Regions from separate parts of the Streptomyces longhuiensis genome, predicted to be linked through region 2. Evidence: riboswitches for the same ligand, from Rfam matches in the RefSeq annotation. Region 2 holds a riboswitch; the other holds the start of a gene.

Region 1 (4,203 bases), 5.6 Mb from region 2:
GCCACCGAGCACGGAACCGACGGCGAAGAGCCAGAAGAAACTGCTCTGGATGACACCGAACTGGGAGCCGTCCAGACCGAGTTCCTTCTTCATCCCCACGCCGGACAGGGCCACGACGACCTTGTCCGCGAAGTTGACGAGCATCAGACAGACGAGCAGGGCGAGGACGTACCACGCCCTGCGCTTCACGGCGGGCGCGGGGAACCCGGCGGCGGTCACCGACGGCGGGCCGGGCACTTCTTGTCGATCGACGGCCATGACGGCCCTCCCTGATCCACGGGGCTGATGTGACCAGGAAGTGAAGCATCCCTAACCATCCCACACAACACGTTGGACGCTGATTCTTCAGAGTGACGAGGGTGTGGAGCAGCTGAGTGATTTACCTCTAACGACATGCCGTCCAGCCCGCTTGTTGATCACCGGGTCGCCCGGATGTTGTACCTTTGCCGAAGTGGACGACGGCGAGGGGCGAACTGGGATGCAGACGGAAGCGTCGGGGCGGACGACCGCGCGCAGACCCCCGGACCGTAAAGCCCGGATCGTCGCCGCCGCGTCCGGCCTCTTCCGCGAGCGCGGCTATCACAACGTCTCGGTGGCCGATGTCGCGGCCGAGGTGGGCATCACCGCCCCTGCTCTCTACCGGCACTTCCGCGGCAAGCCCGACCTGCTGCTCCACGTCGTGGACGCCACGGTCAGCGCGATCTCGGTGTCCCTCGACGCGGCCCCCGACCTGGACACCTATCTCCGTGCGACGGCCAACGAGACCATGGACCGGCGCGGCTCGGCCGTCCTGTGGCAGCGCGAGGCCAGGCACCTGCCGGAGGACCGACGCAAGGAACAGCGGCGCGCCCTCAACGACGTCGCCGACCGGATCGCCGCACTGATCGGGGACGAGCGCCCGGGCCTCGACGAGTCCGACCGGCAACTCCTCGCGTGGTCCGTCCTGTCGGTGTTCGGCTCCATCTCCTGGCACCGCACGTCGCTGCCGCGCCGCCGCTTCGAGGAGCTCCTGTACCGGCTCGCGTACGCCGCCGCGCACTGCCCCCTCGGGGCTCGTCCCGCCGCCGAGGCGGGAACCGCGACGGGCGGATACGCGGACCTCGCGGTCTCCCGCCGAGAGGAGATCCTCGTCGAGGCGATCCGTCTCTTCGACGAGCGGGGCTTCCAGTCCGTGAGCACCGACGACATCGGCGAGGCCGCCGGAGCGACGGGCCCCAGCATCTACAAGCACTTCCCGACCAAGACCGATCTGCTCGTGGCCGCCGTGATGCGCGGCGGCGAGCAGCGACGCGCGGGCACGGCACAGGCACTCGCCACGTCCGGCACGCCGCGCCAGACCCTCGACCGGCTGCTGCGCTCGTACATCGACTTCGCCCTGAGCCAGAGCCACTTGATCGGCCTGCTGATCGGCGAACTGGACCAGCTCCCCGAGAAGGAGCGCAAGGCGGCCCGGCAGAATCAGCGGGAGTACCTGGCACTGTGGGTGCGGCTGCTCGACGAGGTGCGCCCAGGGCTCGACGCCGCCGAGGCCAGGATCGTCGTCACCGCGGTGCTGACGGTCATCGACAACGCGGCCCGTACAGGGTCCACAGGCGACCGCCCGGACCTCGCCGACCGCCTCGCCGAACTCGGCACGGCACTGCTCCTGAGCGAGAACCCGGCCGCGTAGCTCCGCGGCCGGCCTGCCGCCGCCCCGGACAACGGCCGATACGGGCTTGCCGTCCGGCCCGCCGATCGCGAGACTCCCGCCCATGTCCTCTGCCGCGCGCGATCTGACGCTCGAGCACTTCCGGTGGATCGACGGCCACGCGGAGGCGTGGGCCGTCGTCCGGGACGCGAAGGCACCGACCTCCATGATCGCCGGGCCGCCGGAAGCCCTTCGCGCGCTGCCGGCCGCCGGGTCGCCTTCCCCCTGCGGACGCCACATGATCGGCTGCGAGGGCGTGTTGGGCATTCTGGCGGCGCTACGACGGGCGGACGTCGACGTGTGGATCGGCGGGGGCTGGGGCATCGACGCGCTCGTCGGCGAGCAGACCCGTGCACACGGCGACCTGGATCTGACGTACCGACAGGAGCAGGAGCCCCGCGTCGTCGCCTCCCTGGCCCTCGAGGGTTTCACCGAGACCCTCGACGCGCGACCGGAACCCTTCGTGCTCTCGACTCCCGACGGCCGCGACATCGATCTGCACACCCACTGGCCTTCGCCCCGGACGGAACCGCCGTCCAGTTCTCCCCCGATCCGCGAAGTCCGTTCGTGTACCGGCCGCGTGCTTCGTGACCGGCACCATCGGCGGGGTCACCGTGCCGTGTCTGTCGGCCCAACGGCAGGTCGACTTCCATCAAGGGTATGAACCTCGTGAACGGGACGTTCACGACATGGCACTTCAGCGCGGCGCCTTCGGCATCACCACGCACTTCTGAGCCTCGTTTCTGAGCCCCCGCTCCCGCTGGGACACGTCTCCGACGCGTGGGTCACCGCCCCCTGCTGTGCCTCCCGGGACGGGGAAGCTACCCTTGCCGACGTACCGGACACGGGGTGCCCCGCACGAGGGCTGAGATCACACCCGTCGAACCTGAACCAGTTAGCACTGGCGGAGGGATGTCAGCCAATGTCGTTGCCCCATGCCCCGAGCAGCACCGGGACCACCGGACCGCGCTCCGTCTTCGACGGGCGGATGCCCGCCGCGCCCGGTGACCTGCGGGTCGAGGCCCGCGGGATCGCGCCGGTCCCCGAGAGCCACCGCTACGGCGGCGCCGGGCGCCTGTTCACCGTGTGGTTCGCCCCGAACCTGACCATGACCGGCGTCTTCACCGGCACCGTCGGCATCGCGCTCGGCCTGGACTTCGCCACCGCGCTGGCCGCCGTCGTCATCGGCACTCTGATCGGCGCCGTGCCCACCGCGTATCTCGGTACGTGGGGCAGCGCGACCGGCGCGGGACAGCTCCCGCTGGCGCGGCTCGCGTTCGGCCGGGCCGTCGCGGTGCCCGGCGCCCTGCAGTGGCTGTCGTCGGTCGCCTGGGACGCGCTGATCGGTCTGTTCGGCGGTGACGCGCTCGCCCGGCTGTGCGGCTGGCCCTTCTGGGTCGGCGTGCTCGTGATGATGCTGGCGCAGGGCGCGCTCGGCGTGCTCGGCTACGAGGCCGTCCACCGGCTCCAGAAGCTGATGACCTTCGTACTGGCCGCCGCGTTCGTGGTTCTGGCCGTCAAGCTCCTCGACGGTGTCCATCCGGTCACCACCGGGACCGCGCACGGGGCCGACCAGGCCGGCGCGTTCGTCCTCACCAGCACGATCGCGCTCAGCCTGTCCGTGTCCTGGGCCCCCTACGCCAGCGACTTCAGCCGCTATCTCCCGGCCGCCACATCCCGTAAGCGCATGTTCTGGTTCACGCTCCTCGGCGTCACCGTCTCCTTCGTCGCCGTCCAGGCGCTCGGGCTGTGGGGCGCCTCCGTGTTCACCGACCAGACCGCGCGCGGGGTCGACGAGCTGCTCGGCGGGGGCGTCCTCGGCTCCTTCGGGCTGCTCGCCGTGGCGCTCGCGGCCCTGTGCAGCAACGCCATGAACGACTACAGCGGTTCGCTGGCCCTGCAGACGATCGGCGTCCGGGTCCCGCGGCCGCTCGCGGCGGCGCTCGCCGCGGTGCTCGGCTTCCCGCTGGTGCTGTGGATGCACGCCGCCGACACCGCGGCCCGCTTCCAGAACGTGCTGCTGTTCGTCGGCTACTGGATCCCCGGGTTCGTCGCGGTCGTGGCCGTCGACTGGTTCGCGCGCGCCAGGGCCCGGGGCGGCGCGCCGGTCGACCTGGCCGCCGAGAGCGCCCGGCCGCAGCCCTGGTGGCCCGGACTCCTCGCTTTCGTCGCCGCCTTCGCCGCCGCGGTCCCGTTCATGGACAGCGGCCTGTACGTGGGCCCGGTCGCCAAGGCCCTGCACGGCGCCGACCTCGCGTACTACGTGGCCTTCGTCGCCGCACTCGTCGTGTACGCGCCCCTCAGGCTGCGCCGCCCGACCGCCCGCACCCGGACCGCACCGCAGCAGGAGGCCCGCGCATGACCGCCCCCGCGAGCACCGGACGCGTCGCGCCGCCCCGCGTCCTGACCGTCGCCGGTTCGGACTCGGGCGGTGGCGCCGGGATCCAGGCCGACCTCAAGACGATGCTGGCGCTCGGCGCCCACGGCATGAGCGTCCTGACGGCCGTCACCGCGCA
Region 2 (4,203 bases):
TTGCGTCAATCTCGGTCACAGGACAAGCGTGCCATCCCGGACTGACAGTGGGAAACGCGGCCGCGCAAAAGGGCCCCCGTCCGCGCCGGGCGGTTATACGACGGCGGCCTTCAGGGGACGGGCCGGGTCGCCGATGACCTGCGGGTCCAGCGCGGCGCCGGACTCGATGAGCTTGCGCCCCTGCGCCAGGTCACGCGGGCGGCCCACGGCGAGGACGCCGACGAGACGGCTCTCGCGCAGCCAGCACACGCTCCAGGACGCGCCCTGCGGGTCGCCGCGCCACACGGTCGTGTCCGCGGCCGCGTGATGCCCGGCGTACTGCACGAAGCGGCCGAACTGCTCCGACCAGAAGTACGGCACCGGGTCGTACGTCGCCGGGGTCTCGCCGATGATGTTGGCGGCGACGGTGCGGGGCCCCTGGAGCGCGTTGTCCCAGTGGTGGACCATCAGGCGCTCGCCGTACCGGCCCGATGGGAAGGACGAGCAGTCACCGACCGCGTACACATCGGGCTCGGAGGTGCGCAGGCGGTTGTCCGCCACGACCTCGCGGTGGGCGCCGAGGGTGATGCCGGAGCCGGTGAGCCAGCCGGTGGCGGGGCGGGCCCCGATGCCGACGACGACGGCTCCCGCGGGCACCCGGGTGCCGTCGTCGAGGAGGACGGCACCCGGTTCGACGTGCTCCACGCGCGCGTGGGTGCGCAGCTCCGCCCCCGCGTCCGCGTACCAGGCGGCCATGGGAGCGGCGACGTCCTCGGGCAGCGCCCCGGCCAGCGGCCGCTCGGCCGCCTCGACGACGGTGACCGCGCATCCGGCCTCGCGGGCCGCGGTGGCGAACTCGGCACCGATCCAGCCCGCGCCCACGACGACGATGTCGCGCTGCGCGGCGAGGACGGGGCGCAGACGTTCGGCATCGTCGAGCGTGCGCAGCAGGTGGACGCCCGGGATGTCCTCCGTGCCGGGCAGCCTGATGGGTTCGGCGCCGGTCGCGAGGACGAGGACGTCGTAGGGGGCGGGTCCGGTGGCGGTGTCGAGGGTGTGCTCGGCGGGGCGTACGCCGGTGACCTCGCGGCCCAGTTCGAGCGTGATGTCGAGTGCTTCGAAGTCGACGTCGAAGGCGGACCCCTCGGCCTTGCCGAGCAGGACGGCCTTGGACAGCGGGGGCCGGTCGTACGGCTGGTGGGGTTCGGCGCCGATCAGCGTGACGGCGCCGGTGAAGCCCTGTTCGCGCAGGGCCACGGCGGTCTGGACCCCCGCCATCCCGGCGCCGACGATGACGACGTGCCGTCCGGCCTGGGGCACCGGTGCCTGGTTCTGGGTCTGCTCGCTCACCGGATCACCATATGCACCTGACATTCAGTCAGTCAGCGGGCCGCGTCACTCCGGTCCCGTGACGTCTTCCACACCGGCCGCCGGTTTGACGGCTGCGGCCCCCGCGCCCGCCCCGTCAGGCGCCGGGGACCTCTTCGACGACGCTCGTCCCGCTGCCCGCCTGCGACTCCCACTCCCACGTCTCGTCCAGCCGCACCCGCCCGTCGGGAAGATCCACGACGAGCGAGACACAGTGCCCGGAGGAGGTCGTCGCGTCCGTCTTCAGCTGTACGTACCTGAAGTCGATCCGGTCGCCCTCACGGGTGCCCACGAGGTGGCCGCGCACCACGTCCCCGCCCGCGTACTCGGCCCAGACCCGGCCGTCCTCCTCGTGGTACGCGAACCGCGTCCGCGTACCCACCTGACCTGGAGCCTGGTCGGCGACCGGGGCGAGGACGAGTCCGTCGAGCGAACGGGCCATGCGGGCGGGCTCCCTTACTGGGCGTCGGGAAAGCGATCGAGGGGGTTAGGGTGGCCACCGTAAAGCACTCGCGGGAGTCCGGACGTACCGGGCTGAGAGGGAGGCTGGGACGGCCTCCGACCGTACGAACCTGATCCGGGTCATGCCGGCGAAGGGAGGGGCTGGACGCCCATGTCGCGTACTTCAGAAGGCTTCGACGTCCTGGTCGTGGGCGGCGGGATCATCGGTCTCGTCACCGCGTGGCGGGCCGCGCAGCGCGGGCTGCGCACCGCGGTCGTGGACCCCGAACCGGGCGGCGGGGCCGCTCAGGTGGCGGCCGGGATGCTCGCCGCCGTCACCGAACTGCACTACGGCGAGGCCGAACAGACCCTCCTCGGCCTCAACGTGGAGTCCGCGCGCCGCTATCCGGCGTTCGCGGCCGAGCTCTCCGAGGCCACCGGGCTCGACCTCGGCTACCGCGCGTGCGGCACCCTCGCCGTCGCGCTCGACTCGGACGACCGCGCGCACCTTCGGGAACTGCACGCCCTCCAGCACAAGTCGGGCCTGGACTCGGAGTGGCTGTCGGGCCGTGAGTGCCGGCGCCTCGAACCGATGCTGGCCCCGTCCGTGCGGGGCGGCCTGCGCGTCGACGGCGACCACCAGATCGACCCGAGACGCCTCGCGAAGGCCCTTGTAGCGGCCTGCGAGCTGGCCGGGGTGCGGTTCCACCGGCAATGGGCCGAGCGACTGGCAGTCGTCCGTGAGGCCGCGCGCGGCGTGGTCCTCGCCGACGGCACCGGGCTCGACGCGGACCAGGTCGTCCTCGCCGGCGGCAGCCTCAGCGGCAGGCTCGCCGGGGTCCCGGACGACGTGCTGCCGCCGGTGCGCCCGGTGAAGGGGCAGGTGCTGCGCCTGGCCGTGCCGAAGGTGTACGCGCCGTTCCTGAGCCGCACCGTGCGCGCCGTCGTGCGCGGCGGCAACCTCTACCTGGTGCCCCGGGTCAACGGCGAGCTCGTCGTCGGGGCCACCAGCGAGGAGCTCGGCTGGGACACGACGGTCACCGCGGGCGGCGTCTACGAGCTGCTGCGCGACGCCCACGAGCTGATGCCCGGCATCACGGAACTGCCGCTGACGGAGACCCGCGCGGGCCTGCGCCCCTGCTCCCCCGACAACGCCCCGATCCTCGGCCCGACCGCACTGCCGGGCCTGCTGCTCGCCACCGGCCACTACCGCAACGGCGTGCTGCTCACGCCGGTCACCGGCGACTCCATGGCCCACGTGCTCGCCACCGGCGAACTCCCCGAAGTGGCCCGCCCCTTCACCCCGCGGCGCTTCGACGCCGTCCCCGCACCCGTCTCTGTGGAGCAGTCCGTATGACCGTGTCCGTCACCCACGTGTCCGTGAACGGCGAGGGCCGCCAGGTCGCCCCGGGCACCACGCTCGACGCCCTCGTCTCCGCGCTGACCAGCGCACCGTCCGGCGTCGCCGCCGCACTCAACGAAACCGTCGTCCCGCGCACCCAGTGGGCCGTCACCGCACTCACGGACGGGGACCGCGTCGAGGTCCTCACCGCGGTCCAGGGAGGCTGACCCATGGCTGACGACTCCTTGGTCATCGGCGGTACGTCCTTCTCGTCCCGGCTGATCATGGGCACGGGCGGGGCGCCCAGCCTCGACGTCCTGGAACGCTCCCTCGTCGCGTCCGGCACGGAGCTGACGACCGTCGCGATGCGGCGCGTGGACGCGAGCGTGCAGGGCTCCGTGCTCTCCGTCCTCCAGAAGCTGGGGATCCAGGTGCTGCCGAACACGGCGGGCTGTTTCACCGCCGGTGAGGCCGTCCTGACCGCCCGCCTCGCACGCGAGGCGCTCGGCACCGACCTGGTCAAGCTGGAGGTCATCGCGGACGAGCGCACCCTGCTGCCCGACCCGATCGAGCTCCTGGACGCGGCGGAGATCCTCGTCGACGACGGCTTCACCGTGCTGCCGTACACGAACGACGACCCGGTGCTCGCGCGGAAGCTGGAGGACGTGGGCTGCGCCGCGGTCATGCCGCTCGGCTCCCCCATCGGCTCCGGGCTCGGCATCCGCAACCCGCACAACTTCCAGCTGATCACCGAGCACGCGCGCGTGCCGGTGATCCTGGACGCGGGCGCCGGGACGGCGTCCGACGCGGCGCTCGCGATGGAGCTGGGATGCGCCGGTGTGATGCTCGCCTCGGCGGTCACCCGCGCGCAGGAGCCGACCCTGATGGCGGAGGGCATGCGGCACGCGGTCGAGGCGGGGCGGCTGGCGTTCCGGGCGGGCCGGATCCCCCGCAGGCACTTCGCCGAGGCCTCGTCGCCCGTGTCCGGGATGGCCAGGCTGGACCCGGAGCGGCCCGCTTTCTGAGGGCCGTACGGCACGGTTACAGCTCTGCTGCAGTACGGCCGCTCGCAG

The links. A riboswitch is a leader RNA that binds a small molecule or an ion and turns the genes downstream of it on or off. The one in region 2 is predicted to bind thiamine pyrophosphate.
Region 1: another riboswitch for thiamine pyrophosphate. It lies ahead of LGI35_RS39700 (purine-cytosine permease family protein); the one in region 2 lies ahead of thiO (glycine oxidase ThiO).

What each region holds. Positions count from the first base shown of each region.
Region 1 covers NZ_CP085173.1:8,722,661-8,726,863, reverse strand. Annotated here, with positions in the region: gene LGI35_RS39715 (MFS transporter) at 1-258, opposite strand, end outside; gene LGI35_RS39710 (TetR/AcrR family transcriptional regulator) at 479-1,669, shown strand; partial or broken gene LGI35_RS39705 (nucleotidyltransferase domain-containing protein) at 1,926-2,421, shown strand; TPP riboswitch at 2,523-2,617, shown strand; gene LGI35_RS39700 (purine-cytosine permease family protein) at 2,610-4,049, shown strand; gene thiD (bifunctional hydroxymethylpyrimidine kinase/phosphomethylpyrimidine kinase) at 4,046-4,203, shown strand, end outside.
Region 2 covers NZ_CP085173.1:3,091,070-3,095,272, forward strand. Annotated here, with positions in the region: gene LGI35_RS14445 (Rv2175c family DNA-binding protein) at 1-19, opposite strand, end outside; gene LGI35_RS14450 (NAD(P)/FAD-dependent oxidoreductase) at 94-1,329, opposite strand; gene LGI35_RS14455 (avidin-fold protein) at 1,445-1,789, opposite strand; TPP riboswitch at 1,850-1,963, shown strand; gene thiO (glycine oxidase ThiO) at 1,961-3,145, shown strand; gene thiS (sulfur carrier protein ThiS) at 3,142-3,357, shown strand; gene LGI35_RS14470 (thiazole synthase) at 3,361-4,155, shown strand.